3 regions of the Nonomuraea sp. NPDC003804 genome follow, and region 3 is predicted to be linked to each of the others. Evidence: riboswitches for the same ligand, from Rfam matches in the RefSeq annotation. Region 3 holds a riboswitch; each other region holds the start of a gene.
What was found. A riboswitch is a leader RNA that binds a small molecule or an ion and turns the genes downstream of it on or off. The one in region 3 is predicted to bind thiamine pyrophosphate.
Positions count from the first base shown of each region.

Region 1 (2,258 bases), on a different contig from region 3:
CCACGCCTGCGCCGCCGGATGGCCCTTGGCCAGATCGGCGGCGTGTGCGGCGATCTTGTAGGTGATCACGCCGGTCTTGACATCGTCCTTGTCCGGCAGGCCGAGGTGCTCCTTCGGCGTGACGTAGCACAGCATCGCGGTGCCGTACCAGCCGATCATGGCCGCGCCGATGCCCGAGGTGATGTGGTCGTAGCCGGGCGCGATGTCGGTGACCAGCGGGCCGAGGGTGTAGAACGGGGCGTCGTCGCACAGCTCGCGCTGCAGGTCCACGTTCTCCTTGATCTTGTGCATGGGCACGTGGCCGGGCCCCTCGACCATCACCTGGACGTCGTGGGCGTGGGCGATCCGGGTGAGCTCGCCCAGCGTGCGCAGCTCGGCGAACTGCGCCTCGTCGTTGGCGTCGGCGATCGAGCCGGGACGCAGCCCGTCGCCGAGGGAGAAGGCGACGTCGTAGGAGGCGAGGATCTCGCACATCTCCGCGAAGTTCTCGTACAGGAAGTTCTCGCGGTGGTGCGCCAGGCACCAGGCCGCCATGATCGAGCCGCCGCGCGAGACGATGCCGGTCGTGCGGCCGACGGTGAGCGGCACGTACGCCAGCCGTACGCCGGCGTGCACGGTGACGTAGTCGACGCCCTGCTCGCACTGCTCGACGAGGGTGTCGCGGTAGATCTCCCACGACAGGCGGGCGGCGACCCCGTCGACCTTCTCCAGCGCCTGGTAGAGGGGGACGGTGCCGATGGGCACGGGGGAGTTGCGGATGATCCACTCGCGGGTGGTGTGGATGTCGCGGCCGGTCGACAGGTCCATGACGGTGTCGGCGCCCCAGCGGATGGCCCAGGTCATCTTCTCCACCTCCTCCTCGACGGAGGAGGTGACGGCGGAGTTGCCGATGTTGGCGTTGATCTTGACCAGGAAGTTGCGCCCGATGATCATCGGCTCGCTCTCGGGGTGGTTGACGTTGGCCGGGATGACGGCCCTGCCCGCCGCCACCTCCGCGCGGACGAACTCCGGGTCGACGCCCTCCCTGGCCGCGACGAACTCCATCTCCTTGGTCACCACGCCGCGGCGGGCGTAGGCGAGCTGGGTGACGGGCGCGCCCGCCGCCCTGAGGGGGTCGCGGCGCCGCCCGGCGAACGCGCTCGTCCCTGCGCGCTTCCACGCGTTCTGGTCGCGGTAGCCGTCGTCGAGGGGCTGGACCTGGCGGCCGCCGTACCGGGCCACGTCGCCCCGGTCGAGGACCCACCGCTCGCGCAGCGGGGCCAGGCCGCGGGTGACGTCGGTCTCGACCTCCGGGTCGGTGTAGGGGCCGGAGGTGTCGTAGACGGTGAAGCTCGTGCCGTCGGACAGGCTGATCCGGCGCATCGGGACCCGGAGATCGCCCTGGTAGATCTTGGAAAAACGCGCGCCACTCATCGCGCAAACTCCCTTCGCCGGCATTACCCGGAGCAGGTTCTGGCGGTCGGCGGCTGGTCAGCCGTCCTCTCAGCCCGGTCACACCGGGCTCCCGCGTTGGTCGGCGCCACCGTAACCCGATCACCGGGGGCGCGCGCAACCCCCGATCCGTCCAGGTGTCCGAAACCCCCGGGGGTGAAGGGTCCGGTCCGCGGCCGGAACCGGACGAGGCGGACGGCGCAGCGTACGCAGGTCGGCGACGCAGTAGGGTCGCAAGCGTGAGCGAAACTTCCGCCCCTTCGTCAGCGGAGGACCGGATCTGGACGGTTCCTAACCTGCTGAGCTTCCTGCGCCTGCTGGGTGTGCCCGTGTTCCTGTGGCTGGTTCTCGGGCCCCAGGCCGACGGCTGGGCGATCGGGCTGCTCATGGTCGCGGGATTCACCGACTGGCTGGACGGCAAGATCGCCCGCGCGTGGAACCAGACCAGCAGGCTGGGCCGCATCATCGACCCCGCGGCCGACAAGCTCTACGTCTTCGCCACGATCCTCGGCCTGGTCCTCAGGGACGTGATCCCCTGGTGGCTCGTGGCGATCATTCTCGCCCGGGAAATCTTCGTCGGATGTTTCTTTCCCGTGCTCCGCAAATACGGCTACAAGGCACTGCCCGTGCATTTCCTTGGCAAAGCCGCCATGGCCAACCTCATGTACGCCTTTCCGCTGCTCTTCCTGGCTTCCCATACCGGCTCCTGGTATGCCGATACTGCGAGGATCATCGGATGGGCGTTCGCCATCTGGGGAACGGGTCTGTACTGGTGGGCGGGCGTGTTGTATGTGGTACAGGTGCGCCGGCTCATCACCGCTGCCAGG
Region 1 is NZ_JBEXMT010000005.1:14,836-17,093, reverse strand. Features, by position in the region: gene thiC (phosphomethylpyrimidine synthase ThiC) at 1-1,413, opposite strand, end outside; TPP riboswitch at 1,406-1,518, opposite strand; gene ABZX22_RS08015 (CDP-alcohol phosphatidyltransferase family protein) at 1,671-2,258, shown strand, end outside.
Region 1: another riboswitch for thiamine pyrophosphate. It lies ahead of thiC (phosphomethylpyrimidine synthase ThiC); the one in region 3 lies ahead of ABZX22_RS33500 (cytosine permease).

Region 2 (2,258 bases), on a different contig from region 3:
GTCGCTGTCCTGACTCGATGATCCTACGGCCCTGGACGAGGTCGCGTGGCCTGTTGACGGTCAGCACCCCGGCCAGCCTGTCGGTGTCTGTCAACCAGCAGACCGACCACTTGGCCGCCGAGGGATCGCCGCGGCGCAACAGGCGCGCGCCGGCATGGTGGCCGGCGTACTGCACCATGTGGCCGAACTGCTCCGACCAGAAGTACGGCACAGGATCATAGACCGCCTCGTCGCCCAGCAGCGTGGCCACGGCGACCTCGGGGGCGTTGAGCGCGGTGTCCCAGTGCTCCACGCGCAGCCTGGTGTGGAAGCGGCGCGACCACCAGGCCGCGCAGTCGCCGACGGCCACGACGTTCGGCAGGGAGGTGCGCAGATGCTCGTCGGTGACGACGCCGTTGTGCAGGTCGATGTCGGAGCCTGCCAGCCACTCGACGGCCGGGCGGACGCCGATGCCCGACACCACCACGTCGGCCTCGACGAAGTCGCCGTCGACCAGGCGCACCCCGCCCTCCTCCACGGCCGCGACCATGGTGTCCAGCCGCAGGTCCATGCCCTCGTACCAGGGGACGGTGTCGCCGCCCACCTCGGGCCCGAGCACGTGCGCGAGCGGGGCGGGGCCCGCCTCCACGACGGTGACCCGGCAGCCGGCCGTACGGGCGGCCGTGGCCACCTCCGCGCCGATCCAGCCCGCGCCGATGACCGTGACCCTGGCGTCGGCCACCAGGCGGGCCCGCAGCTCCAGGGAGTCGTCGAGGGTGCGCAACACGTGCTGGCGACCCTCGCCGGGCAGCCTGATCGGCTCCGCCCCGGTGGCGATGACCAGGCCGTCGTAGGCGATCTCGCCCTCGGTCGTCTCCAGGACCCCCGCGCGCAGCCCCTTGGCCGACACCCCCGGCCGGTGCTCCACCCGCATGGCCTCGAGGTCGGAGTCGACGAAGCTGGAGTCGGCCGTGCCGAGCAGCACCGCCTTGGACAGGGGCGGACGATCGTAGGGCCGGTGCCGCTCCTCGCCGACCAGCGTGATCCTGCCGCTGAATCCACGAGATCTCAGCGCCTCGACGCTGCGTATGCCTGCCAGTCCGGCGCCCACCACCACGACATGATTCACGCTCAGACCATAACCAATCCGGCGCCGGTCACCAGGGTCCGGGCCTTGAGTAGGCTTGTTCGCGGAAGACGCGCGGGAGTCCGGCCGTACCGGGCTGAGAGGAAGGCTGTGACGGGCCTTCGACCGCAAGACACCTGATCCGGGTCATGCCGGCGAAGGGAGCGAGATGCATCTGATCGTGGGCGGCGGCGTGGTGGGCCTGTCCGTCGCCTGGCGTCTGGCGCGCGCGGGCACGCGTGTCACGGTGATCGACCCGGCCCCGGCGCGTGGCGCCTCCCACGCGGCCGCGGGCATGCTGGCCCCGGTCAGCGAGGTCTCCTACACCGAGGAGTCGCTGCTCAGGCTGGGGCTGGCGGCGCTGGAGCGCTGGCCCGCCTTCGCCGCGGAGCTGGAGGCCGACAGCGGGCTGCGGCTCGACTACCGCACCCAGGGCACGCTGGACGTCGCCTTCGACACCGACGACCTGGCGGCGCTGGACGAGCTCGCCGTGTTCATGGACAAGCTCGGGCTGCCGGTGCGGCGGCTGACGGGGCGCGAGTGCCGCCGCAGGGAGCCGATGCTGGCGCCGTCGGTCAGGGGCGGCGTGCTGGCCGAGGGTGACGCCTGGGTCGACCCCCGACGCGTCACCGCGGCCCTGCTGGCCGCGCTGGAGAAGGCGGGGGTGGCGCTGGTGCGGCGGCGCGTGGCCGCGCTGGTCCGCGACGGCTCGGCCGTGGTGGGCGTACGGCTGGAGCCGCCCTCGGCCGCCACCGGGAACGTTCCGGCGGACGCCACGGACGGCGGGCGGGCCGACTCCCCGAACGGCAGGCCGATCGACGCCTCGGACGGCGGGCGCGCGGACGCCTCGGACGCCTCGGACGCCTCGGGCGATGTGCTGACGGGCGAGCGGGTGGTGCTGGCGGCCGGCGCGTGGAGCGGCGGGCTGACCGACCTGCCGGTACGCCCGGTCAAGGGCCAGATCATGCGGCTGCGCTCGCCGTCCCCCCTGCTCGGCACCTGCGTGCGCGGCGTGGTCCACGGCTCGCCCGTGTACCTGGTGCCGCGCGGCGACGGCGAGCTCGTCGTCGGCGCCACCCAGGAGGAGCTGGGCTTCGACACCACGGTGACCGCGGGCGGCCTGTACGAGTTGCTGCGCGACGCCAGGGAACTG
Region 2 is NZ_JBEXMT010000012.1:39,053-41,310, reverse strand. Features, by position in the region: gene ABZX22_RS18200 (FAD-dependent oxidoreductase) at 1-1,108, opposite strand, end outside; TPP riboswitch at 1,171-1,286, shown strand; gene ABZX22_RS18195 (FAD-dependent oxidoreductase) at 1,275-2,258, shown strand, end outside.
Region 2: another riboswitch for thiamine pyrophosphate. It lies ahead of ABZX22_RS18195 (FAD-dependent oxidoreductase); the one in region 3 lies ahead of ABZX22_RS33500 (cytosine permease).

Region 3 (2,258 bases):
ATCGGCAACGCCTACTCCGACGAGGTGCTGCACGCGGCCCGGATGTCACCCTTCAAGATGGCGGCCACGCTGACCGACGCGCAGATCGCCGACCTGCACGAGGCGATCGTCACCACGCTGCGGGATGCGGTGGAGCGCGCCCACGGCCTGGCGGCCAAGGACCTGAAGGCGGAGAAGAAGTCGGGGCTGCGCGTCCACAACAGGACGGGGCAGCCGTGCGAGGTGTGCGGCGACACCATCCGCGAGGTGTCGTTCGCCGACTCCTCGCTGCAGTACTGCCCGACCTGTCAGACCGAGGGCAAGATCCTTGCCGACCGGCGGATGTCGAAGCTGCTCAAGTAGACGGCGTCAGGCGACGAACGGCGGCCGGCCGCTCTCACTGACCAGAGGCTTGCCCGCCAGCTCCCACGACTGCATGCCGCCGCCGACGTTGACCGCGTCGCGGCCGATGTGGTTGAGCCACGCGGCGGCGTGCGCGGACCGACCGCCGACCCTGCACACCACGTAGACGGGGCCGGAGGGGAGCTCGTCGACGCGGGCCTGCAGCTCGCCGAGCGGAATGTGGGTGGCGTCGGGGGCGTGGCCCGCCGTCCACTCCTCGGGCTCGCGGACGTCGAGCAGGAAGGCTCCGGCGGGCACGTCGGTGACGTCGATTTCGGGAACGGTCATGTCCCCATTCTCGCGGACCCGCCCCACCACAACCTCCCGGAACTGCGAAGAAAGCGCGGGCCGGGGTTTCTCGGGGAGGCCGGTGCCGGCGTCCGGTCGCGGTTGTAGGGGGCGCGGGCGGGGTCTTCCTGGGTGGCCGGGAGGCCGGTGCGGTGGTGTGGGCGGGTGGTCGGGGCTTCTTCGGGAGGGCCGGTTCGGTGGCGTGGCTTGCGGGAGGGGCGGGCGGGAGGGGCGGGGAGGCGGGGAGGGGGTGGTTGCCAAAAAGGAACGAGATGTAATAATTCGCCTCAAACCAGTAACCGCGGGAGCTCGGGCATGGCCGGGCTGAGAGGGCGACCCCCAGGCGTCGCCGACCGCATGAACCTGTCCGGGTAATGCCGGCGTAGGGAGCGTGCGATGACGCATGTCGTCGATCCGAAGCATGCCGAAGTACCGCTGACCCTCGACCAGGCCCCGCCCAGAACCCTCGGCGTCCTCGACCAGGGCGCCTTCTGGGCCAACCTCGGGGTCAGCCTCCTGGGTTTCTCCTTCGCCCTCTTCCTCATCAACCCTCTCCTCGACGACAACCCGCTGACGATGACCGCCGCGGTCACCGCCACCGTCGTCGGGAGTCTCATCGGCACCGCCATGGTGGGCCTCGCGGCCATCCCCGGCGCCCAGACGGGACAGCCGGCGATGGTGCTGCTCAGGGGCCTGTTCGGGGCGAGGCTGTCCTACGTCCCCACGGTGCTCAACATCATCCAGATGCTCGGGTGGGGTGCCTTCGAGCTGTGGGTCATCGCCATGGGCGCCCAGGCGATCGTCGGCGACGCCGTGCCGTACGCGGTCTGGGTGATCGTGGCGGGCGTGATCACCACCGGGCTGACGATCTACCCGCTCGGTGCGATCAGGCTCATCAGGCGGATCGTCACGATCGGCGTGATCGTCTCGACCGTCTGGTTCGCGGTCGCGCTCCTGCAGCGGGCTCCCGCGCCGACCGGCGGCTCGTGGGACGCCTTCGCCCCCGCCGTCGACTTCGTGATCGCGCTGTCGGTCTCGTGGGTACCGCTGGCCGCCGACTTCGCCCGGCACTCGCGCAGCAGCTCGGCCGCCTTCACCGGCGTGGTGGGCGGTTACACGATCGCCCAGGTGGCGTGCCTGGCCATCGGCGTCTACGCGGTCGCGATCGCCGGCCATGACGCCGTGCTGAACGACCCGACGGCGGTCTTCGGCCCGTTCGTCGCCGCGCCGCTGGGCGCGCTGTTCTTCGGCATCCTGGTGCTGCGCGAGACCGACCAGTCGTTCGCGAACGTCTACTCCACGGCCATGTCGCTGCAGAACCTCATGCCGCGCGTCGACCGGCGCGTCTTCTCGGTGGCTCTCGGCGTCGTGACGATCGGCGTGGCGCTCCTCGTCGACGTCAACTCCTACAGCGCCTTCCTCAGCATCATCGGCGCCGTCTTCGTGCCGATGCTGGGCGTGCTCGTCGTCGACTACTTCCTGCTCGGCAGCGGCAGGACCTGGAACACCGGCGAGCGCGCCCCCTCCCGCTGGATCATGACGGTCCCGTGGGCGCTCGGGTTCTGCGCGTGGTGGCTGCTGGCCGCCCC
Region 3 is NZ_JBEXMT010000029.1:111,778-114,035, forward strand. Features, by position in the region: gene ABZX22_RS33490 (DNA-formamidopyrimidine glycosylase family protein) at 1-342, shown strand, start outside; gene ABZX22_RS33495 (rhodanese-like domain-containing protein) at 349-669, opposite strand; TPP riboswitch at 961-1,075, shown strand; gene ABZX22_RS33500 (cytosine permease) at 1,066-2,258, shown strand, end outside.